3 regions of the Leptotrichia hongkongensis genome follow, and region 1 is predicted to be linked to each of the others. Evidence: riboswitches for the same ligand, from Rfam matches in the RefSeq annotation. Region 1 holds a riboswitch; each other region holds the start of a gene.
The links. A riboswitch is a leader RNA that binds a small molecule or an ion and turns the genes downstream of it on or off. The one in region 1 is predicted to bind cobalamin.

Region 1 (10,365 bases):
ACTTGCCAATAGTAATCTTTTTATCCTGTCGAAACCAAAACATTCCCTTATTTTAAAATTTACTTTTTTAGTATAGCATATATTTAAAATTTTGAAAAGATATTATTTAAAAATTATATTAAAAATCCTATCACTCCGTATACTCCCAATGTTACAAGAGCCGCTGCAATTAATACCCCAAAAAGAATATATAAAAAAGATTTTTTTCTGTCAAATTGAAGCAATGCCGCAATCAATGCCCCTGTCCAAGCACCTGTTCCTGGAAATGGAATAGCTACAAAAATCATAAGTCCCAAAAATTCCTTATTTGCGATATTTTCACTTCTGCTCATCGCCCTTTTTTCAATTTTTTCAATAAAGTTTACCAATATATTCTTCTTTTTCATAAATTCAAATAATTTTACTACAAATAAAAGAATAAACGGTACAGGAAGCATATTTCCAATAATTGAAACAATCATATTCAAATACCAAGGTAATCCAATAGCTGCTCCAATCGGTATTGCTCCACGAAGTTCAATTATAGGCAACATTGATATAAGAAATATTCCTATAATTTTATTTAGAAGCGGAGCTCCAATTAAAGTTACCTTTATAAAATTTTTAAAAGATTTCATAATTTTTACTTTTTACTTTATAATAATTAAATCCATTAATTATCATAAATTTCTCCTTTATTGATTATTTACGTTAATTCAAGAGAACGCATACTCTATTTTATTATTTAAAATTTCATCTTAATTCTTACAAAAATTTATACATTTACAACATATTTCAAACTAAATCTAATCAGCTTTTGTAATCACAAATATTAATGGCTGCGATTTTTTCAAAACAAACTCAGACTCCTTAAAGCCTCCAAATACTTTTACATTGCTTATTCCTAACTGTTCAAAAAATTTCATAAAATCAAAATAATTAACATTTGTTAAAATTTCTTCATTTTCAAGCTTATCATCCAAAATAGTTTTAAAAATCACATTATTATCAGAATTTTTGTAATAATAACGTTCAAATTTCACATTTTCATTTTCAATCAATGGTAAATTTCCCAAAAAATTAGATTCAGATTTTTGATTTTCAAAAAATTTATAAAAATTTATTAGTTGAATAATCAGTTTTCCATTATTTTCAAGCTGTGAATAAGCTTTTTTTAAAAATAAAAAAATCTCATCTTTGCTATTTAAATGCGGTAATGTATTTCCAACATTTATTATTGTGCCGAATTTTCCCAATTTATCAATTTTCATCATATCCAAATTTTTTACATCAACATTTTTTTCTCTAGCCTGCTCAATCAATTTTTTATTTATATCAATGGAAATTACATCATATCCTTCATTTTTTAGAAATTTTGACAAGTTACCTGTTGCAGCTCCTACATCAAGCACTTTTTTCCTTGTAATATATTTTTGAAAAAAATTTTTCTGAACATCTGAAAGTGAAAAGATAAAATCGTATTTTTCTGCTATTGTATCGTAAAACTTCTTCATATTTTCTTTATTTTCCATATTTTCTCCAAATTTTAGAATTTTTTGAATCTTAACAGCCAGGTTATAATTTTAGATTATTATATCATAAATTTTATAAAATAAGAATTAAATTTGCAAAAATAATATAAAAAAGAAAACCGACTATTTCTAGCCGATTTTCAAAATTAATTTTTAAGATTTCTGTTTAAATCAATTATTTAGCAATTTTGCTTGCGAAGTATCCTAAAGTTCTAATTAATTGAGCTGTATAAGACATTTCATTGTCATACCAAGATACTGTTTTAACTAATTGAGTATCTCCGTTTTGAACAATTTTTGTTTGTGTTGCGTCAAATAATGATCCGAAGTGAATTCCAACGATGTCAGAAGATACTAATTCTTCTTCAGTATATCCGAATGATTCGTTAGCTGCTGCTTTCATAGCTGCGTTTACTTCTTCTACAGTTACTTTTTTGTTTAAGATTGATACTAATTCAGTTAATGAACCAGTTGGAACAGGTACTCTTTGAGCAGCTCCATCTAATTTTCCGTTTAATTCAGGTACTACTAGTCCAATTGCTTTTGCAGCTCCTGTTGAGTTAGGAACAATGTTTACAGCTGCAGCTCTTGCTCTTCTTAAGTCACCTTTTCTGTGAGGTGCATCTAAAGTGTTTTGGTCTCCAGTGTAAGCGTGGATAGTTGTCATTGTACCAGTTACAACACCAAAGTTATCGTTTAATGCTTTAGCCATTGGTGCTAAACAGTTAGTTGTACAAGAAGCTCCTGAAATAACTGTTTCAGATCCATCTAAAATTTCGTGGTTTACATTGTAAACAACTGTTTTAACATCGTTTCCACCAGGTGCAGTAATAACTACTTTTTTAGCTCCTGCTTTAACGTGTAATTCTGCTTTATCTTTTGTAGCAAAGAATCCTGTAGCTTCCAATACTACGTCAACACCTAATTCTCCCCAAGGTAATTCTTCAGGGTTAGCTTTTGCGAAAGTTTTGATTTCTTTTCCGTTTACTACGAAAGCTCCTTCTTTAACTTCGATAGTTCCATTGAATCTTCCTTGAGATGAGTCATATTTGAATAAGTGTGCTAACATTTTAGCATCTGTTAAATCATTAATTGCCACCACTTCAAATTTGTCTGTTTGTTCAGCCATTAATCTTAATGCTAATCTTCCGATTCTTCCAAATCCGTTAATTGCTACTTTAATTGCCATTTTAATAATACCTCCTAAAAATTTTAATATATTAAAAAAATATATTATTCTATACAATTTGAGTATATCATATTTTCGTTGAATTTTCAACAGTTAGGAATTAATAAAATATGGTAAAATTTTTAGGTACGTTATACAATCAAATATAGTGCTAAAAAATATTAAAAAAATCTAATAAAAACAATATATTTTACAATCTATGATCTCAAAAAATTAGAAACTGTCAATTTGAGGTAATACTTTCTTTTTGGAAAAAATCTATACAACTATTTTTTTTCGAAATAAAAATTTAAATTTAAAACAATAACTTCATTTTATTTTTTATTATTTTTTGTTTTTAATTCTATCAAAAATATAATAATTTTTACTTTATTTTATTAACAAATAGATTGAAAAAATATGTACAATATGGTAAAATTTTTGTAAATTATGAGATTATTACTTTACATAACAAAACTACTTCAAACTAGATTATTATAGCTCTACAGATTTTTTATTTTTAACAGTTATTATAGTAAAACTGCTTTAAAACTAAACTCAAAAGTTATGACTATTTTACTCAAACCCTAAATTTATATAATTTTTAGCAGTTTAATTTTAAGTAGGTTTGAGTATATATTATAAAATCTAGAAAAATACATTAAACATAAACTTAAACTTAAACATTATTATGAGTGATTTGAAAAAATCGAAAGATAGGGAAGTAAGTGAAATTCTTACACTGTCCCGCAACCGTGAAAAAACTATAATTTAATAGTTTTTAAGTCGGATAACTATCCATAATAATTATTCATAGATTGACTACGGCAGATGGTTAAATGAAATTTAAATTCCTGAAGTTATTCAGCTTTTTTAATATATCAGTCTTTAACCGTTCGCTTTAGATAAGCATAAACGGTTTTTTTGTTTTTATAAAGTAATATGAATATAATAAAAAATAATTTAAATAGAAGGAGAAAAAAATGAAAAATTCATTCAAGACGATTATCATTTTGCTGATAATGGGAATTATTTTTGCTTGTCAGCCAAAACAAAAAGAGACGGCAAAAGGAAAAGCTGAAAAATCTAGTAAAATCACGTTGGCATTTAATCAGGATTCTGTTGGGAATCTAAATCCGCATGAATATTTGCCAAGCCAGTTTATCACACAGGATATGGTTTACGATGGACTTGTATCTTACGGAGAAAATGGAAAAATTAAACCTATGCTAGCTGAATCTTGGGATATTTCCAAAGATGGAAAAACTTACACTTTTAAATTGAGAAAAAATGTAAAATTCTCAGACGGTTCAGACTTTAATGCAAAAAATGTTGTAAAAAACTTTGACACTATCTTTTCTAAACAAAACAAACCAAATCACTCATGGTTTGCATTTACTAATCATTTAAAATCATACAGAGCAGTTGACGATTATACATTTGAAATAGTTCTAGATACAGCTTATACTGCAACACTCTATGACTTGGCAATGATACGTCCTATACGTTTTTTAGGAGATGCTGGTTTCCCTGAAAATGGAGATACTTCTAAAGGTATAAAAAAACCTATAGGGACAGGTGCTTGGGTGTTAAAAGAACATAAAAATAATGAATATGCAGTTTTCGTAAGAAATGAATATTACTGGGGAGAAAAACCTGCCGCTTCAGAAGTTGTAATTAAAAATATTCCAGATAGCGAAACACTTGCTCTTCAATTTGAAGCTGGAGATATTGATTTGATTTATGGAAACAGTTTAATTAGCTTGGATAGATTTGAAACATACAGACAAGATAAAAAATACACTACTGCCACTTCTGAACCAATGTCTACAAGAATGATTCTTTTAAATACTACAAGCCCGATTTTAAAAGATCTTAAAGTAAGACAAGCATTGAGTCATGCTGTAGATAAACAAAGTATCGCAAAAAATATATTTGGTGGTGTTGAAAAACCTGCTGATACAATTTTTGCTCCAAATGTACCTCACACAAATATAGAACTTACAAAATATAACTTTGACTTGGCAAAAGCAGAGACATTGCTTGATGAAGCAGGGTGGAAAAAAGGTGCTGACGGTATGAGAGAAAAAGATGGTAAAAAAATGATTCTATCTTTCCCTTACATCAGTTCTAAAGTTACAGATAAAAATATAGGGGAATACATTCAAGGAGAATGGAAAAAAATTGGTATACAAGTTGACTTAAAGGCAATGGAAGAAAAAGCATACTGGGAAAATGCAACTGCAAAAAATTATGACTTAATGTCTGACTATTCATGGGGAGCTCCTTGGGATCCGCATGCTTACCTGACTGCAATGGCTGATGATTCGGTTAAAGGAACAAATCCTGGCTATGTTGCGCAACTAGGTTTACCAATGAAAGCTGAACTAGATAAAACTATCAAAGCTTTATTAATTGAACCTGATGAAACTAAATTAAATGAAATGTATAAATATGTATTAACTACTTTACAAGAGCAAGCTGTATATATTCCAATCAGCTATCAAGCTTTATTAAGTGTTTATAGAACTGGAGAGCTAGAAGGCGTGAAATTTATGCCAGAAGAAAATAGAATTCCTGTATGGACAACTGTAAAAGTAAAATAAATTAAAAATATCAAAATAGTGAAGCCTCTTCAAAATTGAATCTAGAAATTACAGATAATTTATTCAAATAATTTTTAAAAGTTTGGTTTTGGAGAGGTTTAAAGTATTCAATTTTAAGGGATGATTTTGTGATAAAAAAATTAATATCATTATTTTCGATTTTTCTGGCAATATCAGTTATTACATTTTTCCTTGTAAAACTGTCGCCAGGAGATCCTGCCCAAAATTATTTAAGGGCATCTCATGTAAGCATAACTGCTGAAACATTAAAAGCAGCTAGAAAAAATTTAGGATTAGACAAACCTTTATATATTCAATATTTTAACTGGCTCACAGATATATTAAAAGGTGATTTTGGAATATCATATACAAAAAAAACTCCTGTTATAGAGCTTGTAAATGAAGCTATTGTTCCAACTTTTCAGCTTGGATTTTTTTCATTTGTAATTTTAATTATATTATCTCCTTTATTAGGAGTCTTAAGCGCAATCAAGAAAAATACAATTTTTGACTATACAGTTCAAGCTTTATCATACGCAGGAGTATCACTTCCCACTTTTTGGCTAGGCTATATACTAATTATTTTCTTTTCAGTTTCATTAAAAATCCTGCCTGTTTCAGGAAGAGGCGACTGGAAAAATTTTATCTTGCCTTGCATAACGCTTGTACTACCTTTAATCGCACAGACAACTTTTTTTATAAGAAAAAATATACTTGAAGAAATGGATAAAGCTCATGTTGAAAATGCAATTATTCGAGGTGTTTCAAAAAAAAGAATAATTCTTAACCATTTGCTAAGAAATACATCTATTCCAATTATTACAGTTCTAAGTTCAAATATTATGTATTTACTGACAGGAAGTGTGTTAATTGAAGAAATTTTTGCTTGGCCTGGTATTGGAAAATTATTTACTACAGCTGTAAAAACTGGAGATTTCCCATTAATTCAAATTTGTCTTTTATTTTTTGGAATAATGTCTATTATTGTAAATGAATTTACTCAAGCACTTGTAAAATATATGGATCCAAGATTAAGAATAAAAGAAAAATCTAAAGCTGGAGGTGTATTGTAATTATGAAAAAAAGAAAATTATTTTATTTTTCAGTATCATTACTTGCTGTATTGATTTTCATTGCTATTTTTGCACCTTTACTTGCTCCTTATGATCCACAGTTTACTGACATTTCACAAAAACTTCAACTTCCAAGCAAAATTCATAAGCTGGGAACAGACCATATGGGAAGGGATGTTCTTTCAAGACTAATCTACGGAACAAGGCTGTCACTTATGATTTCAGCACTAATTACAGTTGTTACATTATGCATAAGCTTTCCTGTAGGAATTTTGGCAGGCTGGTTTGGAGGGAAGCTGGATAAAATATTTTTATGGATTGTAAATGTCTTTATGGCTTTCCCAAGTTTTCTTTTATCGATGGCATTTGTCGGTATTTTAGGTCAAGGAATAGGGAATATTGTAATTGCTGTAAGCGCTATTGAATGGATTTACTATGCAAGAATTTTAAGAAATACAGTTTCTAGTGTCAAACAGCAGGAGTATGTTCAGGCAGCACAGGCAATAGGAGCTCCACCTTTTTTTATAATAAAAAGACATATTCTCCCTTTTGTTTTCAAGCCTGTTCTAATCGCAGCCCTAATGAATATTGGAAATATAATTTTAATGATTTCAGGATTTTCCTTTTTAGGAATAGGAGTACAGCCAAACATATCCGAATGGGGAATGATGCTAAACGACGCAAAACCTTACTTCAGACGAATTCCAGGGCTGGTACTATATCCAGGACTTGCTATATTCATAACAGTTTTAACATTTAACCTGTTAGGAGAAACTTTTGATAATAAAGGAATAAAAAAATTATGGAAAAATTAGATATAAATGCACTAAAAGTCAGTATTGATAACAAAACAATACTAAATGACATTTCGTTTACATTACCAAAGGGAGAAACTCTTATTATCATCGGTGAAAGCGGTTCAGGAAAAACAATGCTTTCCAGATTATTAGTAGGAATAAAGCCTGATAATGCCAGCATAAATGGGAATATATTCTTTGATGAAAAAGATTTATTGAAAATATCAGAAAAGGAGTGGAATGAATACAGAGGTAAAAAAATTTCATACATTTCCCAAAATCCTATGGCTGTGTTTAACCCTTTTCAAAATGTGGAATCTCACGCTGTGGAGCTGTTTCAAAGCAGGCTTGGCTTGTCAAAAAAAGAATGTATAAAGAAGATGATTGAAGAAATGAAAAAATTAAATCTTCCAAATCCAGAAGCATTAATGAAAAAATATCCATTCCAGTTAAGTGGTGGAATGTTACAAAGAATAATGTTTTCCATGATGATTCAACTGGAACCTGAGCTACTGATAGCTGACGAGCCTACTTCAGCCCTTGATTACTATAATACCGAAAAAGTTACTGAATTACTAAAAAATCTGCAATCCCAAAACACCTCACTTATAGTAATTACTCACGATTACAACCTCGCAAAAGAACTTGACGGAAAAATAATTATTATGAAAAATGGAAATTTGATTGAAAAAGGTAATACTTCTGATATGTTAAAAAATCCTCAAAGTGACTACGGGAAATCATTAATATTGAGAAAACGCTACACAAGATACAAAAAAGAAGGAATTTAATATGAAAAAATTAGTAATTGAAAATGTAAGCAAACACTATGATAAAAAAGCCATTTTGTCTAAAATAAATTTATCTGTTTTACAAAACGAATGTCTTGGCATTATGGGAGAAAGTGGTTCAGGAAAAAGTACATTAGCAAAACTGCTTGTAGGACTGGAATCTTTTGATGAAGGAAATATCATATTTAATGAAATATCATACAAAAATATCAATAAAAAGCAACTATCCTTAATTCATCGTAAAATTCAGTTAGTTTTTCAAAATGCTTTTGGTGCAGTAAATCCAAAATATACAGTCGAAGAAGTCTTGACTGAACCTCTAAAAATACACTATAAAAAAGAAATTTCATACGAGGAAATGAAAAAACGTGCAGAAAATTTTTTAGAAAAAGTAGGACTTAACCCTGAATTTATGTCACAAAAGGCTATTCAACTAAGCGGAGGACAGCTGCAAAGGGTATGTATTGCAAGAGCATTAATACTAGAACCTGAAATAATCATATTTGATGAATCTGTCAGCGGGCTTGATCCTGTTATTCAAGAGCAAATACTTGAACTTCTTGGCTCACTAAAGGAAACTATGAATTTAACATATATTTTTATTTCCCATGATTTTGAAGCATGTTATTACCTATGTGATAAAATAGTTATAATAGAAAATGGAGAAATAGCTGATATTATTGAAAATCTTGATTCTCCTGTCATAGTAAAAAATGAACGAATAAAACGTATTTTGGGAAAGGCTGTAAATTTTATCGAAACTATTCAATAAATAACTCTCTAGGTATTTTTTAAATAAATAAAGAGGCTGTTATTGTTATATCATTTTACAGCCTCTATTTTTTAGGGGTATTTATTTAACTTATTTACAAGTGTCTTGCCAATTTGCAGGATAGATTACATATAAGAATCTTGCAAAGTTAGGAGCACTAAATTTTATTTTTGAACCTTTAGGGATTAAAATGGCATCTCCCCTGTTTCCTGTAACTTTACGTCCATCTACTATAATTTCTAATGTTCCGTCTATTACATAATCTATTTCATCGTAGTTCAGTTCCCAATCAAATGCAGATTCTTCCATTTCCATAACTCCGCAACTCAATCTTCCGCTTTCTTCTATTGTAAATACATCGGTTAAGAATACTTTGTCATTAGGATTTCCAGTATCAAATCTTTCAGGTTTTACTGAAGGGATTTTAACAACTCCTACTCCACTTTTATCAATATGTTTTTCAAATCCTCCAACTTTTCTTCCAAGTTCTTCTTGTACTACTTTTCTTAATATTTTTTCCAATGTTTCCTTATCTAAATTTTTTAAGTCCATTATTTCTTCCTCCAAAATCTTTCAATTAATTTTCAGGAACGAATAACCCTGTTTCTTCGTTTCTTGTTTGAATTAACGCTCTAGCATCTTTTGCAAGATTGTCAAGTTTTCCTTTTCTTTTCATAAGAAGAAGTGCTTTTGTACCTTTGTATTCAGAAAGCATATTTACATCTCCTTCACTGTCTCCTGCAACTAGAAGCGGATCTTTTCCACCATGTTTAGGTTTCAAGTATTTATTTATTACTTCAACTTTTCCTTTAGTCTGTGTTTGTGGATAACCATGCTTATATTCGGCAACATATTTGTCTCCGTTCATTTCAAGACGCATTCCATAAACACTATCAGAACTTAAATTATATCCATAAGACTTATTGCTTGCAAATACTTTTACAATATCTTCAAGAGAAGCTGAAACTATATATACTTTTATACCATTTTTTTCAAATTCATGAAATAAATTGGCTGTTTCAGGCTGAGTTCTCAAACCACTCTTATATTGATGGCTTACTTTACCTGCTTCACCTGTTAGTTTATCACTTGACTCAAGAACATATTTCCCAAGTTTATTCCCAATTCCAAAATCATTTGCTTCCTTAGCTAGTTTTTGCACTTCTGATACGCTCATATTTTCAAATAGGTAAAGTACCCAAGGATAAGCTACATCATGTGAAAAACTTCCACCTATTGCTTCATAAAGAAATGCTAATTTTCCTCTAAAATCTTTAAATTCTTCAGTTTGTTTAATTTTTTCCAAAGACATTTTTTGAGTTTTTATATAGTTATTGTAAAGAAAAGTATATCTTTTATCCAAATCATTTGCTATTTTTGTAATGTTAATAGGTTGACCTTTTACATTAACATAGTCTTTTGCAAAGTTATCAAGCGGAATATCTTTTCTTATTGCTTTTGAAAATTGTGCCGGTGTCATTTTGAACTTTAAATTATCTATCTGATATCTAAACAAATTTTCTTGTGTATCTTGATAAATTGATGTATAATCCCAGTCAAAGACTACATAATTTCCTTGATTTTTATTTTCATCTATAAGTTTTGATAAAGCTTCCCTGTTTTTTGGAACCCATCTCAATTCGTCCA
Region 2 (10,365 bases), on a different contig from region 1:
TATTCATAAGGATATTGTGGAAAGGGTCGAAAAAATGATGCCAGAAGAAGAAGTTGTGTATGATTTGGCGGATTTTTTTAAGATACTAGGAGATACAACTAGAATGAGAATATTAAGTGCCTTATTTCAAGAAGAAATGTGCGTGTACGATATTGCAAATCTTTTGAAAATGACTCAATCTGCTATTTCACATCAGCTAAGAGTCCTAAAGCAGGGAAGATTTGTTAAGTACAGGAAAGAGGGAAAAGTTGTGTATTATTCGCTGGAAGATGATCATATAAAGCATATAGTGGAACAGGGAATGACACACATTTTAGAAAAGAAATAAATTTTAGGCGTATTGTCAAGTCAAGTGCAACAGAAAGTAAAAAATAATATTACATCTAATTCGCAATCAAAAGTTATTATAGAAAATCCTTTTGGATTTTATCCGTTAAATGAAGAAATTCAAAGAATAACCACTGATAATGGATTGGTAAAAATAACAGGTACCCAAACTAATAAATATTTAAAATATTACTTTACTAAATCATGGAACAATACAAGAAATATAGTATGTAGTTTAAGTGTTAAGAAAGAACAACAAGGACTTATTGTCAAAGGAGAACAGATTAAAACAGATAGTATTAGATATTTAGAGTTGATAAAGGATAAAACAAAATAACATTTTTTGAAAGGACATTTATGAAGATAAAATTAAAGTTACAAAATGGTTGGAATAATGAATTAGAAGTATTAGGTGCTTATTGTAGTATTCCATATATATACGATGACAAAAGATTACTCATGTTTAATGGAAAAAATATTGGTATTGAAATTAATAAAAACATATGGATTCAATTACCAGAAAGTTTAAAAAAAGAAATATACAAAACTTCTTTTGAATATTTAGTAGCTAAAAATTTTTTATATTTGAAAAATGCTCTAGTAAAAATAAATGGGATAACAGCATATCAATTAATTAGTTCAGATATACAAATGGAAAAAATTTTTGAAGATTTTAATAGAAATGAAACAATGATGATGTTTGAAACACATGGAATATTTCCAAATGAGGTATTTTCATTATACGTACAAACTAAAGAAGATATTTATATTGAATTTGATATAGATGATATAATAAAGGAAAATTTTTTTCAAAGAAAAGAAAAAATAGAAAAAGAATTAAATGAAAGTTATAAAATCGGTATATTAAAAGATATCTATAATCAAATTGAAAATGATGAAATCAAACTAATAAATACTAATATCACAGAAAATAATATTTCAAGAGAAGAATGGAAAGAAAGAATACTAAAGATTTTATCTTATCAACCTTCAGAAATTGATAATTTTTTTGAAGCATTAACTGAGTTGTGGAACTTAATATGTATTGATAAATATTTATCATGCAATGTAGAAAATTTAAAAGAAAAATTGGGATATTGGATTTTAAATATATCTTATTATTTAAACACAGAAAAAGAAAAAAGTATAATTTTAAATATAAAAAAAAGATTAAATATTAAAAGTTTAGATTATATTAGCGTATAGAGGTATTGAAATTTAAATAGACTGAAAATATATTTTTTGCCTTCATTTTTACACATTCCAAATAATTAATACAAATATTTTGGTTATACAAAATTCATCCGTATAACCCTACAAGTCAAAACCTTTATTTAAGGTATAGGTTTTATCAAAAATTGATTTTTTGAGTTGTATGGATATTATATGGACTTTTTAGATAATATTTTTAAATGAATTTATTTGTAAATCAAATAATTTTTCTATACAAATAATTTTAAATATGTTATAATTACAAAAAGTAGATGGTTGTAAATATAAAAGATGTAGTCAAATTATTTTAAAAGCAAATTCTTCAATGATAATTGTTATATTTAAGTTTTGTTTTTATATGAAGCTATGGTATTTTACTTTTAAAAGTAATGAAAATTATTTACAGATATTTGAAATTAAAAAATTATAATTATTAAAGTAAAGGAGAAGGAATAATGGCAGAAATAAAAAATAAAGTAACATTCAAGGGAAATCCTGTAACTCTTGTGGGAACAGAAGTGAAAGCTGGAGAAGTAGCGCCAGACTTTACAGTTTTATCACCAGAATTAAAGGAAGTAAAATTAAGTGACTATAAAGGAAAGGTTGTTGTAATAGCAGTATTTCCATCAGTTGATACTGGAGTATGTGCTTTACAGCTGGCTAGATTTAATCAGGAAGCTGCAAGTTTTGGAGATGATGTTCAACTGCTTACAATTTCAGCTGATTTACCATTTGCATTAGGAAGATATTGTGCAGATAAAGGAATAAAAAACGCTTTAACGGCTTCAGACCATAAAGAGTTAGATTTTGGAACAAAATATGGATTTGTAATAAAAGAATTAAGATTATTGTCAAGAGGAACGGTTATCGTAGATAAAGACGGAATTATTAAATATGTAGAATATGTAAAAGAAGTTGGAGAACATCCAGATTACGAAAAAGCGTTGGAAGTAATAAAAGAATTAACTAAATAAAAAAATAAATGGAGCTAAACTTATGACAAAGAGTTTTCTCCATTTTTTATTGCTTTAATTTTGTAAAAAAATATCCCAATCAATGACTGGGATACTTCTTTTGCCTTTTTTATTATCTTCCAAGTTGCTGCTGCTGTCTTTGTTGTATAATACGTTGCTGCTCAATAGCGTTTGGAGTTTTTATAAGATTTACTGGTATTTCTATTGACTGTCCATTTCTAAGGACAGTTAATTTTATAGTTTGTCCCACTTTTTTAGCGGCTATTTCTCCAACAAATGCACCTGCAGAGTTCACACTTTTTCCATCAACAGCTGTAATAACATCATTTCTAGTTATTCCTGCAGCTGCGGCTGGGCCATTTGGAACAACATTTCCGATGAATACACCGTTTGATGATTTTAAGTTAAGAGCTTTTACTTTGTTTTCATCTAAATTATCTAAATATACTCCAATATATGGTTTTTCAAACTTACCATTTGCGATGATTGAGTCTTTTACTGTCATTACTAGGTTTGCTGGAATAGCAAATCCGATTCCTACACTTCCTCCGCTTTGTGAATAAATCGCAGTGTTCACTCCAATAACTTTTCCTGTTATGTCAATTAATGGACCTCCACTATTTCCCTGATTGATAGCGGCATCTGTTTGAATAAAGTTTTCTATTTCTTCAATTCCAAGTGAGCTACGTCCTGCAGCACTTACAATTCCAACTGTCATCGAGTCGTTCAATCCCAATGGATTTCCAAAGGCTATTGACCACTGTCCGATTTGGACTTGATCCGAATTTGCAAATTCTAATGGTTTAAAAGTCTCGTTTGAATTAATTTTCAGTACAGCGATGTCAACTTCAGGCGAAGTTCCTACAAGTTTTGTACGATATTCACGTCCATTTGAGAATTTTACATAAATTTCATCTGCACCATCGATAACGTGGTTATTTGTAACAATATATCCATCTTTTGAGACAACGAATCCTGAACCAAGTGATCCTGATTCACGTTTTTCTTGTCCTCCAGAACGTCCATATAATAACTCTTCCAATGGGTTATAAGTATTTACTGTTACTGTTTTTTTAGTTCTGATATTTACAATCGAATCTTTTACGCTGTTATGAACACTTACAAAGGCATCTTGAGTTTGAACCGCATTTTTAGTATATTTTTGCAGTTCTTCCTGAGAAATTGTCTTTTGCTGTTCAACATTTGTTGTATTGCTTTTATTTTCAGAATTATTTTCAGTTTTGTTGGAACAGCTTAAAATTAAGAACAACATTGACAATAATGCAAATTTCTTATTTTCTTTTTTTATAAAATTTATTTTTTTCATATTTATTTACCTCATTTCTAGTTTTATGATAAACTTATTTTTAAAATTATTTTAGAATATAAGCTCAAAATCCCGATTTATTAGTCTTTAATTAGTCTGATTTTAAAGGATTGGATATATTTTAGTGAATAAAAGTTTATTATTCTTATGATTTTTATTTGAATTTCATTTATTAAATCATATTTTTTGTAAATTCATAAATAACCTGCTATGCTTATTGTCTTTTTCCCCATAATATGTTATCCTATACACAGTAAAATTAAAAAAATATACAAAATCAAGGAGAAAAATTAATAATGTTTAATAATTTAGGAGACAGATTTAAGGATATATTTAAAAAAGTCAGCGGACAGGGAAAGTTGACAGAGAGCAATATGAAGGATGCTTTAAGGGAAGTGCGGCTAGCATTGCTTGAAGCGGATGTAAACTATGGAGTGGCTAAGAACTTTGTAGCAAAAATTCGGGAAAAGGCGTTGGGAGAACATGTTATTAGCGGAGTTAATCCTACACAGCAATTTATCAAGATTGTAAATGATGAACTTGTGGAAGTGCTTGGAGGATCAAATGTTTCAATCGCAAAAGCTGATAAAAATCCAACTATTGTAATGCTTTCTGGACTTCAAGGAGCTGGGAAAACTACATTTTCTGGAAAATTGGCAAAACATTTAAAATCGAAAGGGGAAAAACCATTTCTGATTGGGGCAGATGTTTATAGACCTGCTGCGAAAAAGCAATTGAAGGTATTAGGAGAGCAAGTGAAAGTTCCTGTATTTACGATTGATGAAAGTACAGATGCGGTGGAAATTGTAAAACAGGGAATTGAGGCTTCAAAAAATGAGCATGCGACTTATGTTATTATTGATACGGCGGGAAGACTGCACATTGATGAACAGCTTATGAATGAACTGCAAGATATAAAGGACAGTTTTAATCCGAATGAAATTTTGCTTGTAGTTGATGGAATGACTGGACAGGATGCAGTTAACGTGGCAAAAGAGTTTAATGAACAGCTTGATATTACTGGGGTTGTACTTACAAAACTGGATGGAGATACTCGTGGAGGGGCTGCCCTTTCAGTAAAGGAAGTTGCAGGAAAGCCAATTAAATTTATAAGTGAAGGGGAAAAACTGGATGATATCGCACCATTTCACCCAGACAGGCTTGCTTCACGTATTCTTGGAATGGGAGATGTTGTTTCACTTGTAGAAAAGGCACAGGAAGCTATTGATGAAAAAGAAGCCAAGAAAATGGAAGAAAAATTTAGAAAGAACCAGTTTGACTTTGAAGATTTTTTAAAGCAGTTTAAAATGATAAGAAAAATGGGATCAATTGCTGGAATTATGAAAATGATACCAGGAGTTGACACTAGCATGATTGACATGGGAATGGCTGAAAAGGAAATGAAAAAGGTCGAAGCAATCATTTTTTCAATGACAGTTCAGGAAAGACGTGATCCAAAACTTCTAAAAAACGGAAGCCGTAAAATGAGAATTGCCAAAGGAAGCGGAGTTCAGGTAAATGACGTAAATAAATTGATAAAGCAGTTTGAACAAATGAAACAAATGATGAAAATGTTTAACAGTGGCGGTATTCCAGGACTTGGTGGGGGATTTATGAAGGGCAGAAGAAGATAGAAATATAATATCAACTAAAATTTTTTATAAAACTGGAGAAAATAAAAAAGGAGAGACACAAATGAAAAAGTTAATTTTAGCATTATTTATTATTTTTGGAACACTATCGTTTTCAGCTTTTGACAAAGTTGTAATTGGAGTTATTAATGACAATTATGAAAGTCCAATAATATCAGGAACAATAAATAGAGGAGGACTTGCAAATCTTCTTTTTGGAATGAAAAAGGACGGAGATTTTGCAAAACAGATGTATCAAAACCTTTCAGGAGCAGATAAAGTTGAGTTTATTATAGAAAAGCACGATGAATCTGCACTTGTAAGCATTTTGAAATTATTTGAAAAAAACAAATACAAAGGACAGGTAGAAGTTACAGAAGTAGCGGCATCAGAAAATAAAAATATTCGTCAAATTACTACAAAGAATGGATGGACTTACAATGTGTACCCTTTTGCACGGGAAATAGTAGGAACTGTAAAAATTTCTGGAAGTGATACAACTAAAGCAGAATTTGTAGAAGGATTATTTCAAAATGTAAAATCAAAAGTAAAATAAATTTTAAAGATTTAAAATGTGGGTATATATATTTATATACCTTTTTTATTTAATCTAAATTTTACTATAAAAATATAATTTTCAAAGAAAATTGAAAAAGATGACTATAAATAATAGGTTTGAGGGAAAGCAAAAAAATTATATCCAGTAGAAAAAATGTTAAATAAATTTAAAAAAATAGTTGCAAAAGAAGAAAAAAACGATTATAATATAAATATATAGAATAGTTTGATAATCAAATTTAAAAGATTCAGTAAGGTAAATAATTTTAGATGGAAAGGAAGTGTTTATGAGAAAGGCGATTTTAGTAACAAGTTTTGGTACATCGCATAAGGATACAAGAGAAAAATGTCTTGACTCGATTCAAAAAGAAGTGGAAGCAAAATATGGAACTGAAAATGTGGAAAGAGCCTACACTTCAGGAGTTATAAGACGAATAGTGGAAAGAAAAGAAGGTATCCACATATTTGATCAGGAGGAAGGGTTAGAAGCTTTAAAAAATAAAGGATATGATGAGATTATTACAATGTCTTTACATATTCTAGATGGAATTGAGTATTCAAAACTTAATAACAAGTATGGAAAAATTTCAAAACCACTTTTAGCAACTGATGAAGACTTTAAAAAAGTTGTGAGCAATGAAGAATTTAACAATCTTGAAGGAAACGATGCCATTGTATTTATGGGTCATGGATCTGAAAGTGCCGCAGACAGTACATATCAACGGCTTCAAGAGGAATATGAGAAAGCTGGAAAAGATAATATTTTTGTGGCAACTGTTGAAGGAAAAGTGACGATTGAAGATGTTATCCAAAAGTTAAAAGGAAGAGGATTTAAGAAAATACTGTTAAAGCCGTTTATGATTGTGGCAGGAGATCATGCCAAAAATGATATGGCTTCTGATGAGGATGATTCATGGAAAACTGTTCTTGAGAATGAAGGATACGAAGTAACACCTTTATTAAAGGGAATGGGAGAATATCAGTTTATACGTGAAATGTTTATGGATAAATTAGAAGAAGTTTATTAATATAGCAAAAGAATAATTTTAAATTTATAATTTTATAGGTGTTGTAAAACTTAATAAGGAAACTAGTTGGAATCTGGTACAGCCACCTCTACTGTGATACTGACGAAAGTACTGAAAAACCACTGGAATATAATTATATTTTGGGAAGGGTATGAGTAGGATGAAGTTAGTCAGGAGACTTGCCTATATTAAAAAATTTTATTTTTCGGGAAGGGGAAAATTTAATATATAAAAACTGGTGTAAATCTGCATAAATACTATTCATCTGTTTTAATATATAAAATTTAGTTCAACTTTCGAAGTTGAATTTTTTATTTATAAAAATTATAAAATATAATTTAAATTTCTTTATTTAGTAAATTGGTAAATCGAAAAAAGCATAATGATTTTAATAAAAATTCGTATTTTTAAAGGAGAAAGTGATAAATATCACGAGTTTAAAATAATGATGAAAAATAAAAAAATAGTAAAATATGCTATTCAGATATTAATTGTACTTTTTGGAATAAGTTTTTTGACTTTCTGCCTGATTTATATAGCACCAGGAGACCCTGCACAAGTTATGCTGACAGAATCTGGATTTATTCCAACCCCCGAACTTTTGGCTCATACACGAGCTGAACTTGGTGTAGACAAGCCATTTTATATTCAATATTGGAAATGGCTCTTTGGAGTTCTGCAAGGTAATTTTGGGAAATCGTATTCTTTGAGAATACCAGTAATTCAAAAGATAGGACAAGCATTTATACCTACATTATATTTATCCTTTTTATCACTATTTTTAATGTGTATCATTTCTATACCAGTTGGAATACTAGCAGCAGTGAAGGAAAATAAATGGCAGGACTATTTAATAAGAATGATAACTTTTATAGGAATGTCTGTACCAAGTTTCTGGCTAGGACTGATATTTTTGAGTATATTTGGGGTACAGCTTGGACTTGTGTCTGTTTCAGGAGGGCAAACGGATTTTGTTTCTGCAATTTTACCTGCCTTTACACTTGCAATAGCGATGTCTGCTAAGTATATACGGCAAATAAGGCACGTATTTTTGGAAGAACTGGGAAAAAGTTATGTAACGGGGGCAAGAATGAGAGGAATAAGGGAGCGGGATATTTTATGGAAACATGTACTGCCTAATGCAATGTTGCCAATAATAACGCTTTTAGGAATTTCTCTTGGAAGTCTTTTAGGCGGGACTGCAATTGTAGAATATGTTTATAACTGGCCAGGAATGGGCAGAATGGCTATAAAAGCGATAGTAGCCCAAGATTATCCATTAATACAGGCTTATATTCTGATAATAGCATTCTTGTACCTTATAATAAATATAGCAGTGGATATTTCGTATAAGTATTTTGATGTGAGAGTTGGGGAGGTTGACTGATTTTGGAAAAATTGAGATTGAAAAGAAAAAATATTCAGTTGGCAGTATTTTTGACATTAGCGATTATAGTGGTTCTGATAGCAATTTTTGCGCCTGTCATAGTACCAAAAAACCCTTTTAAAATGATAGCTCCAAGTTTACGGCGTCCATCAAGGCAGTATATTTTCGGAACAGATCATCTTGGAAGAGATTTATTTTCAAGAATTATATATGGATCAAGATATTCAATATTTATGACTTTAGTATTAGTTTTTATAGTTTTTTTTATAGGAACTGTGCTTGGAGTGGTAGCAGGATATTTTGGTGGGATAATAGATACTGTGATAATGAGATTTGGAGATATGATGATTGCATTTCCAGGATTAATTTTTGCTATAGCAATAGCGGGGCTTTTAAATCCAAGCCCTAAAAATTCAGTTATTGCAATAGCGGCAGTTACGTGGACTAAATATGCAAGGCTTGCAAGAAGTATGGTTCTTAAAATAAAGCAGGAGCTTTATATAAAGGCTGCAAAATTAACAGGAAGCAAGGATTATTCGGTAATATTCAAATATATAATTCCAAATATGATTACAACGATGATAGTAACGGCAGTTTCGGATATAGGAACATTAATGCTGGAAATAGCGGCACTTTCATTTCTAGGATTTGGGGCACAGCCTCCGATACCAGAATGGGGAGCAATGCTCAATGAAGGTAGAACAACCCTTAGCAGCGCGCCTTGGATGATGATGTATCCAGGATTGGCAATAGTGATAGTTGTAACTATATTTAATATGCTTGGGGATGCGGCAAGAGATTTAATCGATATAAAAAGTGAATAGTTTATAAAAATAAAAATATATAAGGAGAAGACAAATGTTAAAAAATCGTAAAGGAAAATTTTTAGTATTAATTTTAGCTTTATTCACGTTATTAGTAGCGTGTGGAGGGAAAAGTGCAAAAAGTAAAAGCAATCCAGATGAATTGGTGGTAGGAGTTACTACATTTGCAGATACTCTTGAGCCAACAGATCAGTATTTTGGATGGGTTATAACTCGTTATGGTGTAGGAGAAAATTTGACAAAGTTTGATGAAAAAGGGAATTTACAGCCATTGCTTGCTGAAAGCTGGAATTTAAGCAATGATAAGTTAGAATGGACATTTAAAATAAGAGATGGTGTAACTTTCTCAAATGGACATCCATTGACAGCAGAAGCAGTAAAAAAATCAATTGAAAGAGCTTTTAAAAAAAATAAAAGAGCTGAAACATATTTTAAATATGACTCAATAGAAGCTAATGGACAAACTTTGAAAATAAAAACAAAGGAACCTGTGGCAATATTGCCTCAAACATTAGCAGATCCATTATTTCTTGTTGTAGATACATCTGTTAATACAGATGAGTTTGCACAAAAAGGGCCAATAACAACAGGACCGTTTATTGTTCAGGAATTCAAGCCTGGTGAACATACAGTTGTTGTAAGAAATGAAAAGTACTGGAATGGAAAAGCAAAATTAGCAAAAGTAACATTTAAAGATATAAATGATCAAAATACAAGAGCATTATCATTAAAATCAGGAGAAATTGATGTGGCATACAACTTGAAGGTTACTAATAAAGCTGATTTTGAAGGGGATAAAAATATTATAATAAATGAATTGAAATCGCTTAGATCAACTTATGCTTTTATGAACCAAACTAAAGGACTTAAAGATAAAGTATTAAGAGAAGCAATAATAAGAGGTGCAAATAGACAAAACTATACACAAAATTTATTACAAGGTGGAGCAACTCCTGGAAAAGCACCAGTTCCTCCAACTTTGGACTACGGATTTAATGAATTAAAAGATGAAAATGCGTATAATCCAGAAAGTGCTAAAAAAATACTGGCAGATGCTGGATACAAAGATAGAGATGGAGATGGATATTTGGAACGTC
Region 3 (10,365 bases), on a different contig from region 1:
GTAACACGACGAAATTTAAAAATATATGAGGAATTTTTTAAGAAGAAATTGGATTTTGAGCAACTTGGATTTATAAAAAAAATATTAAAATATAGGAGATAGTCAAAATGAAAATAAAATTACAATTTAAAGATCTTAATAATTTTGAGTTAGACTTATTTGAGTCTTTTTGCAGTGTTCCAGTTATTATGTATGATAAAATGATTATAGGAACTTATACTACTAATTTAGATTTATCGGATAGCACATACAATCAATTACCTGAAACTTTAAAAGAAATGTTAAATCGGCATCAAACTAGAAATTTTTATTTAAAGTCTTCTTTATTAACAATAACAGGATTAACAGCATACAATATAGATATAGGATTTGACAAAAAAACAGATGTCTTACATGCAGGAAAAATTTTTGATAACTTTGATAAAGAAAGAGGATACACTCTAATAACTTGTGCCTGCTATTTGCCATCAGGAAGTATGGCAATACATTTTCAGGCATTGGGAGATATTTTTTTAGAATTTGATTTAAAAGATGTTTTTTTTCTAAATGATGTTAAAGAATTTTATGAAATTTCAGAACTGGAATATAAAGAAAGTAACGAGATAAATAATCAAGATTATAATGAAATTACAGCAATTATACGTGGTAAAAAGTAATAAAAAATCTTGAAAAATTAAAAATTATCTTTATTGAAATTTTTTAACTTAATAAATTTGAATAATATAGTAAAACTGCTTTAAAACTAAACTCAAAAGGCTATGACTATTTTACTCAAACCCTAAATTTATATAATTTTTAGTAGTTTAATTTTAAATAGGTTTGAGTATAGTTGTAAAAGACGTTAATTATTTTATATATTGACAAAATAAAACATTGGAAAGTTTTAATAAACTTGAAAATCAACACGGTTCTTTTTTTATCTTATGTATTAAAACTAAGTTATTTTGGTTTTGAATATATTGATAAATCATAAAAAAAAGAAGGACTACAACATTTTGGTGTCAATAATCCTTTTGAATAAAATTCTGTTTTATTTTTTGAATTTTAAATATAATAATAAAAATGGTAATTTTGACATATTTATTAATTATAATATTTCTTATTCTTCATTTAGTCTAACAAGAAAATGTTTAAATTGTTCTTCATCAGTGTCTAACTTTTCGAAAAAAATTTCATCGATTTGCTCAACTAACGGAACGGCTTTTTGTAATATTTCTTCTCCTTTTTTGTTTAAAATAACAGCTTTTGCCCTTGTGTCTCTTGAATGTTCCTTTCTTTTTACAAAATCATTTTTTTCTAATAAATTTAATATTTGAGATACTGTCATAACATCTATTCCTGAGAGTTTTGAAATCATAACTTGCGTGACTTCGTTGCTGTCTTGTGATAAATAAGCAAGGGAAGCTAAAACAACAAATTGAGGGTGTGTTAAGTTCATTTTCTTTAGTTCTTTTTTTATCATAGAATGCCATTTATTGTATACCCTCATAAATAACAATCCTGTTGATTTTTCTGAATTATCTTTATATTTTGATGTAAACAAGTACCAATCACCTTATCTTTCCAAGTAATTTTTTAGAATAAATATAGATTGAGGGACATCTGAAAAAACTTGGCTTAAAAATTCTAAATGCTGTTCATCTTCACTGTCCAAAATTACAGTATGTTTTATATTTATGCTTCCATCGTTGTTATCAATTATTTGATGACCAAAAAGAATATCTCCAAATGGAGTTTCTGTTTTATCCCAAAATTCTTCAAAAGGTTTTACAAGAGTAAGTTTATATTCCATAGGGGGCATTCCTTCAAGTTCCATAGTTCCACATGAACCTGTCTTAAATTCACCTTTTAATGTGATATTTTTTAAATCTTTTTCCCAATCATACCATTTTTCAATATTTGCATAGTATTCCCATGCATCTTCTTTTTTTGCTTTGATTTTTAAAGTAAAACTAAATTCCATTATATTTCCTCCTTATATTATATGTATACTTATTATAAATTATTTTATAATATTTGTCAACAATATTTTGTATACTCCAATATCATATTAATAAATTATTTAAATTTGAAAAAAATATCCTTTTTTAGGGTTGACAAATATAAGAAAGAGAGTATAATAATAGTAAAGAATTATAGGTGTTTTACAAACTTAATAAGGAAATCGGTTAGAATCCGATACAGCCCCCACTACTGTGAAGCTGACGAAAGTACATAAAACCACTGAGATATCTTGGATATTTTGGGAAGGGTACGAGTAGGATGAAGTTAGTCAGGAGACTTGCCTAATAATTTTTTATATAAAATTTTCTGGGAAGGGAAGATTTAATATACATCAATGTAAAAATAAATCAACGGTGATTTGTTCCATAAGCGTACTATACGATGGTGATATAGTTATTGTTGTGGAAGTTTTGACGTGTATTGGCTTCAGCTTTGGCTGATTTTTTTTTGGAACTTGCCGAAGGTTAAATTAAATTTGGAGAAGGAGAGAAAATGAAAAAGAGAACATTATTGTTTTTGGTTTTAACCAGCATGCTGTTAATAGGTGTAAATGGTTATTCAATGCACATTATGGAAGGTTTTTTACCTTTAAATTGGGTTATAGTATGGTTTGCAGTGTGTATTCCGTTTTGGATAATAGGAATAAAGAAGCTTCAATCTGTTTCTAAAGGGAGCGTGCGGGAAAAAATGACGCTTGCATTAGCGGGTGCATTTATATTTGTATTGTCGGCACTAAAAATTCCATCAGTTACAGGAAGTTCATCACATCCTACAGGAGTAGGGCTATCTACTATATTATACGGACCTTTTGTAACTTCCATTCTTGGAACAATCGTATTAATATTTCAAGCAGGATTGCTTGCACACGGAGGATTTACAACTTTGGGAGCAAACGCTGTTTCAATGGCAATTGCAGGACCAATTGTATCATATTTAGTGTATAAAGGATTTGAGAAAAAGAATAAGGCGTTAGCGGTATTTTTGGCAGCAGCATTAGGAGATCTTGCGACTTATGTGGTAACATCAATTCAGCTTGCACTTGCATATCCATCTCCACAAGGTGGAGTAGTTGCTTCATTTATCAAATTTGGAGCGGTATTTGCAGTAACTCAGGTTCCTCTTGCAGTTATCGAAGGGCTACTTACAAACGTGGTGATGAATATACTTGAAAAATATAGCGTAAAAGAGGTGGAAGCTTAATGTCGGAAAATAAAAACAAAAGTGTATTTAAAAAGAATATTATTTTAATAATTGCAATAATTTTAATAGGTGTTATTCCTTTATTTCTCGTAAAATCTGAATTTGGCGGATCTGATGACAAGGGAGAAGAAGTAATAAAAACTATAAAACCTGATTATGAGCCATGGGCTAAAAATTTAATAGAATTACCAGGAGATGAAACTGAAAGTCTGCTGTTTGCATTACAGGCGGCATTTGGTGCAGGAATTGTAGGGTATGTATTAGGCTATTTCAAAGGTGAAAGAAAAAATGCTAATAGATAAAGTATCTTACACAAATCCCATAAAAAATATAAACCCCGGAGTAAAGTTTATATTGTCAATGACGACATTAGTATTTTTACTTTATACTGGAAGTAAAATAGTATTTGTTTTTAATTTTATACTGTTTAATTTACTTCTTTTGTTTGTCGTAAAAGTGAAAATAGGTGACTTGTTAAAGCTGAACTTTATTCCGGCTTTATTTATTTTGACAACTGTAATTTCCTTGCTGTTTATAAAAGCGGATATATGGACATTTTTGCTACGTTCATTTTCCTCGATAGCTGTAGTTTATTTCCTTATTTGTTCTACTCCAATTATAGATTTGGACTATATATTTGCAAAGCTGAAATTTCCTAAAATATTTAGGGAAATGTTTTTATTAATTTATAGATATATATTTTTATTATTTGAAAATAAGGAAAAATTACATAATGCACAGGAAGTAAGGCTAGGATATAGCAGTTTTAAAAATGGGATGAAGTCATTTCCGATGTTAGTAGTTGCTATACTAAAAAAAACATACTACTATAATCTGAATTCTATAAAGGCTGTGGAATCAAGAATGGGAAAGGAGTTTATTTTTTCTCATAGAAAATATAAAAAAATTGGGTTTGAAATAATATTCGTAATAATAATAGTTATAATAAATTTATATTTGGTGGTAAAATACAATGCTTAGACTTGAAAATATAACTTTTTCATACGACGAAGAAACAGAGGCTCTAAAAGATGTGACTTTGAATATTGAAAAAGGGAAAAAAACATTATTTCTTGGGGAAAATGGCTCAGGAAAATCAACATTATTTTTAATAATGAATGGACTTTTGAAAGCACAAAAGGGAAATATTTATTTTGAAGAGAAAAAAATAGAACATAAAAAGAAAAATCTGGAAGAATTGAGAAAAAAAGTCGGAATAATTTTTCAGGATCCTGAAATACAGATTTTTGCCCCTTTAGTATTTCAGGAAGTAGCTTATGGACCTGAAAATCTTGGATATTCTAAAGAGGAAGTAGAAAAAAATGTAAACAGGGCAATGGAAGAAATCAATATAACAGATTTAAAAGATAGACCTTGTCATCATCTGAGCTATGGACAGAAAAAAAGGGTCTCAATAGCTGCAATTACGGCAATGGAGCCAGAACTTCTTATTCTAGATGAGCCAACTGCATGGCTTGATTCTAAAAATACAAAAAGAGTATCAGAAATTCTAGATAATTTTTCCAAAGCAGGAAAAACAATGGTGGTATCAACTCACGATACAGATTTTGCCTATGAATTTGCTGACTATATCTATGTCCTTGAAAAAGGGAGAATTGTACGGCAAGGGAGCAGGGACGAGGTTTTTGAGGATTTTGAATTTTTGAAGAAATTAAATTTGAATATTCCAAATGTACTGAAAATAAAAAGTTATCTCAAGTATAAAAATCTTGATGAAAATGATTATTATAAATTTTTGGAGGAAAAAAACTTGCTATGAAAAAAATACTTATATCGGGAGCAATGAGTGGTGGTGGAAAGACTACAGTAAGCAGCATATTGATGTCAGCTTTTGAAAATGTGGCACCTTTTAAAGTTGGTCCAGACTACATCGACCCTGGTTATCATGAGTTGTTCACGGGAAATAAATCTCGTAATTTAGATGCTTTTATGTTTGATGAAAGTACGTTAAGGCATATATTTGAAACAGGAGCGAAAGGAAGCAATATCGCTATAGTTGAGGGAGTTATGGGGCTTTATGATGGAATTGGGCATGAAAAGGATAATTTTAGTACAGCTCATGTATCAAGAATACTTGATATACCAGTAATTCTTGTAGTTAACGCAAAAGGAATCTCCACAAGCATAGCTGCCGAAGTTTTGGGTTTCAAGCTGTTTGATAAAAATGTTAAAATAAAGGGCATTATTTTAAATAATGTTTCTTCTGAAAAACTATACTTGAACTTGAAGGAAGCGGTAGAAAGATTTACGGGGATAGAATGCGTAGGATATTTGCCGAAAAATGAGAAATTATCGGTGGAAAGCAGACATCTGGGATTAAAACAGGCTTTTGAATTGAAAGGTTCAAAAGAGCTTGAGGAAAAGAAACAGCTGTTTAAGGAAATTGCACAAAATTGCTTAGATTTAGAAAAAATTTACGAAATAGCAGAAGAATTTGAAACAAAAAGCAGTATGGACAGTTTTGAGCCAATAAAGGACTTAAAGAATAAATATAAAGGAAAACGTGTTGGAGTTGCTAAAGATGGTGCATTTTCATTTTACTATGAGTCAAATCTGGAACTGATGAGATTTTCAGGATTAGAAATAGTAGAATTTAGCCCTGTAAAAGACGAAAAAATACCAGAAAATCTTGATATGATTTATCTTGGCGGAGGTTATCCTGAACTTTACTGGAAAGAATTGTCTGAAAATGTATCTATGAAGGAAAGTATAAAGCAGGCTTATGAAAATGGAGTAAAAATCTACGGAGAATGTGGCGGATTTATCTACTTAACAAATAAACTGAATTTGCTAGATGGAAATAGTGGAGATTTCTGTGGACTGATAGATGTGGAAATTTCTATGAAAAATAGGCTGAATATCGGAAGATTTGGATATATAAATATAAAAGCCGAAAATGGAATTTGTACAAAAGGACACGAATTTCATTATTCAGAAATTTCTGTAGATAATGAAAAAGAAAAATTTTATAAAATAGAAAAAAATGATGGAAGAAATTGGGTTTGCGGATATAGAAAAAATAGTCTTCTAGCAGGATACCCGCATATTTCGTTTTATTCAAATATAGAGTTTTTTAAATACTTGATAGAAAAGCTGTAGCTTTTTCAAGTAAGAGTACGTTGTTCATTGCTTTTGCGTGAAAACAAATTAGAAATATAGATGAAAAAATATTATTAAATAAACAAAAGTAAAAAATAAAGTTATTAACATATTCAAATAAATAAAAGGAGAATAAATTATGTCATATATTAAAGATCCAAAATCGATTGAGGTAAGGAGTTTTGAGATGATTACAGAAGGGTTGGCTGGGAAAGCAGACCATTTTAGTGAAGAAGAGCAATTAATCGTAAAAAGATTGATTCATACAACTGGAGATTTTGATTATGTGAACATTGTTGAATTTCATAATAATCCAATTGAATCAGCAAAGGAAGCGTTAGAATCTGGAAATTGCAAAATTTATTGTGATACAAACATGATTGTTAATGGATTGAATAAAAATGGTCTGAAAAAATTTGGAGCAGAGGCATATTGTCTAGTGGCAGATCCAGATGTGGCTAGAGAAGCGAAGGAAAGAGGAATTACACGTTCGATGGTTGGATTGGAAAGAGCGTTAAAAGATTCGCAAACAAAAATTTTTGTAATCGGAAATGCTCCAACAGCATTGTTTACATTACTTGAAAAAATGGAAAAAGAAGGGGAAAATGTACCGAAATTGATAGTTGGAGTTCCAGTTGGATTTGTGGGATGTCCTGAATCTAAAGCAGAACTTTCAAAATATAATGTTCCGTTTATACGAACAAATGGAACAAAAGGTGGAAGTACAGTTGCAGTTGGTGTAATGCACGGAATCCTTTATCAAATGTATGAAAGAGATAAATATTTTAATAATTAATAAATGAATTTGTAAATATCTGAAAATCCAAAATTTATTTTATTTTTAGTATTTTGATTTTATTTAATCAAAAACACTGAAAATTTATTAGTTTTGAGCATTTTCAGATATATTTTAGTATAATTGTGGAGAAATAAAAATGGAAAATTATGTATATTTTAACGGTAGAAAACTGCGATATGGCTATACCACAGGAAGTTCGGCAACAGCAGCGACTAAGGCGGCACTGTTACTTTTACTAGGAAAAGCTGAAAAAGTCGAAGAAGTTGAAATAGATGTTCCAGCAGGTAAAAAGATAAAAATTAAGATTAAGTCTTTTGAAAAGACAGAGGATTATGCAACAGCAACTGTCATAAAAGATGGGGGAGATGACCCTGATGCAACACACGGTCTAGAAATCATATCAAAAGTAAGTTTTAGAGAAGATGATAAAATCAATATTTTTGGAGGAAAAGGAGTCGGAAAAGTCACAAAAATCGGACTTCCTGTCGAAGTTGGAAAATCAGCAATAAATCCAACGCCAATGAAAATGCTGACTGGTATTGTGAAGGAACTTCTTCCGTCTGGAAAAGGAGTAGACGTTGAAATTAGCGTGCCTCTGGGTGAAGAAGCTGCCAAAAAAACAATGAATGGGAAATTAGGAATTATTGGCGGAATTTCTATTCTTGGAACAATGGGAATTGTACGTCCGATGTCTGAAGAGTCATGGAAGGCTTCCCTTGCAATAGAGCTGAAGCAAAATTTAACATATTTTAATACAAAAACAGCGATATTTCTTTTTGGAAATAGAGGAAAAATGTTTTTGAAAAAGGAATTTCCAGAAAAAGCTGAAGAAGGTGTTGTAATCAGTAATTTTGTGGGATATATGTTTGACAAGGCATGTGAATTTGAAGTTAAGAAAATTTATTTTATTGGAGAATTAGGAAAATTTGTAAAAGTGGCAGGAGGAATTTTTCATACACACAGTCGAGTTTCTGATGCAAAAATGGAAATTTTGGCTGCAAACGCATTGTTAGTGGGTGAAAAGCTGGAAAATGTCTATAAAATTCTGGAATCGAATACAACTGAAGAGGCTTCTGGGTACATTGAAAAAAAAGAAGTCTTTAACTTGCTAGCTGAAAAAGCAAAACAAAAATGTGAGGAACATTGCAGAAAAAATGGATGGAATCTAGAAGTAGAAACATTGATTTTATCAGCTGAAAAAGAAGTTATAGGGCAAAGTAAGCACTTTTTTGATAATTTTTAAAAAATAGCTTTAAGGATAGAGAGGTTGTTATAGTTATTGCCAACAGAGCAAAAAATCGGGCTATATACTGTGATGTATATAGTTTATAAAAAAGTTTAATTAAATTTACGAAGAAGTAAAAGTTAGTAAAACCTCATTGATAATTTTTAAATTATAGGATTACATTCCTTAAAAAATTAAAAACTCCAAAATTTATGAAATATATTCCTTAAACTTTAACAATTTATAGAAAAACAGGACTGTATTCCGTAAAAATTGATTTTTAAATAAAAAAGGGGTATAATTTAAAAGGAAATGAGGTGTTAAAATGATAAGGATAGATAGAAAAGAATATTTAGATTTTTTAGTAAAATCAAAAGACAGACAAATAATAAAGGTTGTGTCTGGTGTAAGAAGATGTGGGAAATCGACTCTTTTTGAGATATATAAAGATTTTCTGCTTGAAAATGGAGTTGAAAAAAATCAGATTATATCTATAAATTTTGAAGATATGGATTATGAAGAGCTTACAGATTATAAAAAACTTTACGAATATATAAAATCTAAAATGATTGGAGATAAAAAAAATTACATATTTTTAGATGAAATTCAGCATGTGGATAAATTTGAAAAAGTTGTAGACAGCCTTTTTATAAAAGAAAATACAGATTTATACATAACAGGCTCTAATGCCTATTTTATGTCAAGCGAGCTGGCAACCCTTTTAAGTGGGCGTTATATAGAACTGAAAATGCTACCTTTATCCTTTAAGGAGTATTATCAGGCTAAATTAGAGTATGAAAAACTGGAGCAAAAGGAAAATAGGACGTTAAAAACACTTATACAATATTATAATGAATATATAGTAAACAGTTCATTTCCTTATACTTTACAGTTAGACAGTGATTTGAAAAATATACATGAATATTTAAGTGGGATATATAACTCTGTACTCTTAAAGGATATAGTTGCAAGATTGAAAATTTCAGATGTGATGAGACTTGAAAGTGTTGTTAAATATATATTTGATAATATCGGTAATTTGACTTCGCTTTCAAAAATAGGGAATACTTTAACTTCAATGGGAAGAAAAACAGATGTAAAAACTATTGAAAAATATATTAGAGGGCTTACTGACAGTTTACTTGTGCATGAAGTTAGCAGATATAATATAAAAGGAAAAGAATTTCTATCTACATTATCAAAATATTATGTTACAGATTTAGGGCTTAGACAGATGATTTTAGGTAATAGAAATATAGATATGGGGCATATACTGGAAAATGTAATTTATCTTGAACTGCTTAGAAGAAAAGACAATGTATATGTTGGGCAGTTTGATAAAAATGAAATTGATTTTGTTGTTATTAATTCAAATGAAATTGAGTATTATCAGGTTGCTTTGACTGTCTTAGATGAAAATACTTTAAAAAGGGAATTGGATGCCTTTAAAAATATTAAGGATAATTATCCAAAGTATCTTATAACTTTAGATGATGTAATGGTAAATACTGACTATGACGGAATAAAGGTTGTAAATGCTTTGGAGTGGTTGTTGGGAGAATATCTAGTAAGATAAAGTACTGGATGGAAGAAATAGAAAAAATTAGGAGATTTATTATGAATTTAAAAATATTCTCATTATTTATATTAATTTTGGGTTCATTTACAGCTTATTCAATGGAGAATAGAAAAGTTTTCAATATTAAAAATGAATGGAGCATAAAATTACCTAAAAATTGGCTAGAAAAAAGAGATGAGGTTGATGGACATCATGTATATTATCCACCTGGTAACAATTTAATTATTAGAGCATCGAGTTTTTATATCTTTAGAGATTTAGAAAATGGTTCAAAACTAATTGCACCAGTTCATGATTTATATGAAATTTTTGATAAAAGCATTAAAAATATAGACCTAGGAAATAATAAAAAATTAGAAGAAAAGAAATTGAATTTAAATGATTTTAAAATAGAAAATTTTAAACATAAATGCTATGAATATGATTATTATGAAGATA

Region 2: it holds a riboswitch for cobalamin, as region 1 does, so the genes downstream of both, nikB (nickel ABC transporter permease) here and nikA (nickel ABC transporter substrate-binding protein) in region 1, are expected to answer to the same signal.
Region 3: it holds a riboswitch for cobalamin, as region 1 does, so the genes downstream of both, ACEG17_RS04195 (energy-coupling factor ABC transporter permease) here and nikA (nickel ABC transporter substrate-binding protein) in region 1, are expected to answer to the same signal.

What each region holds. Positions count from the first base shown of each region.
Region 1 covers NZ_JBGORW010000013.1:34,313-44,677, reverse strand. Annotated here, with positions in the region: RNA gene ssrA (transfer-messenger RNA) at 1-47, opposite strand, end outside; gene ACEG17_RS09315 (COG2426 family protein) at 114-620, opposite strand; gene ACEG17_RS09310 (class I SAM-dependent methyltransferase) at 786-1,511, opposite strand; gene gap (type I glyceraldehyde-3-phosphate dehydrogenase) at 1,687-2,700, opposite strand; adenosylcobalamin-variant (AdoCbl-variant) riboswitch at 3,377-3,484, shown strand; gene nikA (nickel ABC transporter substrate-binding protein) at 3,663-5,285, shown strand; gene ACEG17_RS09295 (ABC transporter permease) at 5,414-6,358, shown strand; gene ACEG17_RS09290 (ABC transporter permease) at 6,361-7,173, shown strand; gene ACEG17_RS09285 (ATP-binding cassette domain-containing protein) at 7,161-7,946, shown strand; gene ACEG17_RS09280 (ABC transporter ATP-binding protein) at 7,948-8,718, shown strand; gene ACEG17_RS09275 (EutQ-related cupin domain-containing protein) at 8,809-9,270, opposite strand; gene ACEG17_RS09270 (haloacid dehalogenase-like hydrolase) at 9,296-10,365, opposite strand, start outside.
Region 2 covers NZ_JBGORW010000004.1:100,194-110,558, reverse strand. Annotated here, with positions in the region: gene ACEG17_RS04285 (ArsR/SmtB family transcription factor) at 1-328, shown strand, start outside; gene ACEG17_RS04280 (hypothetical protein) at 353-664, shown strand; gene ACEG17_RS04275 (hypothetical protein) at 685-1,533, shown strand; gene tpx (thiol peroxidase) at 1,995-2,513, shown strand; gene ACEG17_RS04265 (S1C family serine protease) at 2,626-3,840, opposite strand; gene ffh (signal recognition particle protein) at 4,137-5,474, shown strand; gene ACEG17_RS04255 (hypothetical protein) at 5,536-6,027, shown strand; gene ACEG17_RS04250 (sirohydrochlorin cobaltochelatase) at 6,317-7,057, shown strand; cobalamin riboswitch at 7,077-7,258, shown strand; gene nikB (nickel ABC transporter permease) at 7,503-8,444, shown strand; gene nikC (nickel transporter permease) at 8,447-9,268, shown strand; gene ACEG17_RS04235 (ABC transporter substrate-binding protein) at 9,303-10,365, shown strand, end outside.
Region 3 covers NZ_JBGORW010000004.1:87,033-97,397, reverse strand. Annotated here, with positions in the region: gene ACEG17_RS04210 (hypothetical protein) at 108-656, shown strand; gene ACEG17_RS04205 (MarR family winged helix-turn-helix transcriptional regulator) at 1,100-1,543, opposite strand; gene ACEG17_RS04200 (SRPBCC family protein) at 1,556-1,963, opposite strand; cobalamin riboswitch at 2,121-2,303, shown strand; gene ACEG17_RS04195 (energy-coupling factor ABC transporter permease) at 2,497-3,204, shown strand; gene ACEG17_RS04190 (energy-coupling factor ABC transporter substrate-binding protein) at 3,204-3,506, shown strand; gene ACEG17_RS04185 (CbiQ family ECF transporter T component) at 3,493-4,185, shown strand; gene ACEG17_RS04180 (energy-coupling factor ABC transporter ATP-binding protein) at 4,178-4,984, shown strand; gene ACEG17_RS04175 (cobyrinic acid a,c-diamide synthase CobB) at 4,981-6,324, shown strand; gene ACEG17_RS04170 (precorrin-8X methylmutase) at 6,464-7,120, shown strand; gene cbiD (cobalt-precorrin-5B (C(1))-methyltransferase CbiD) at 7,260-8,366, shown strand; gene ACEG17_RS04160 (ATP-binding protein) at 8,674-9,924, shown strand; gene ACEG17_RS04155 (hypothetical protein) at 10,026-10,365, shown strand, end outside.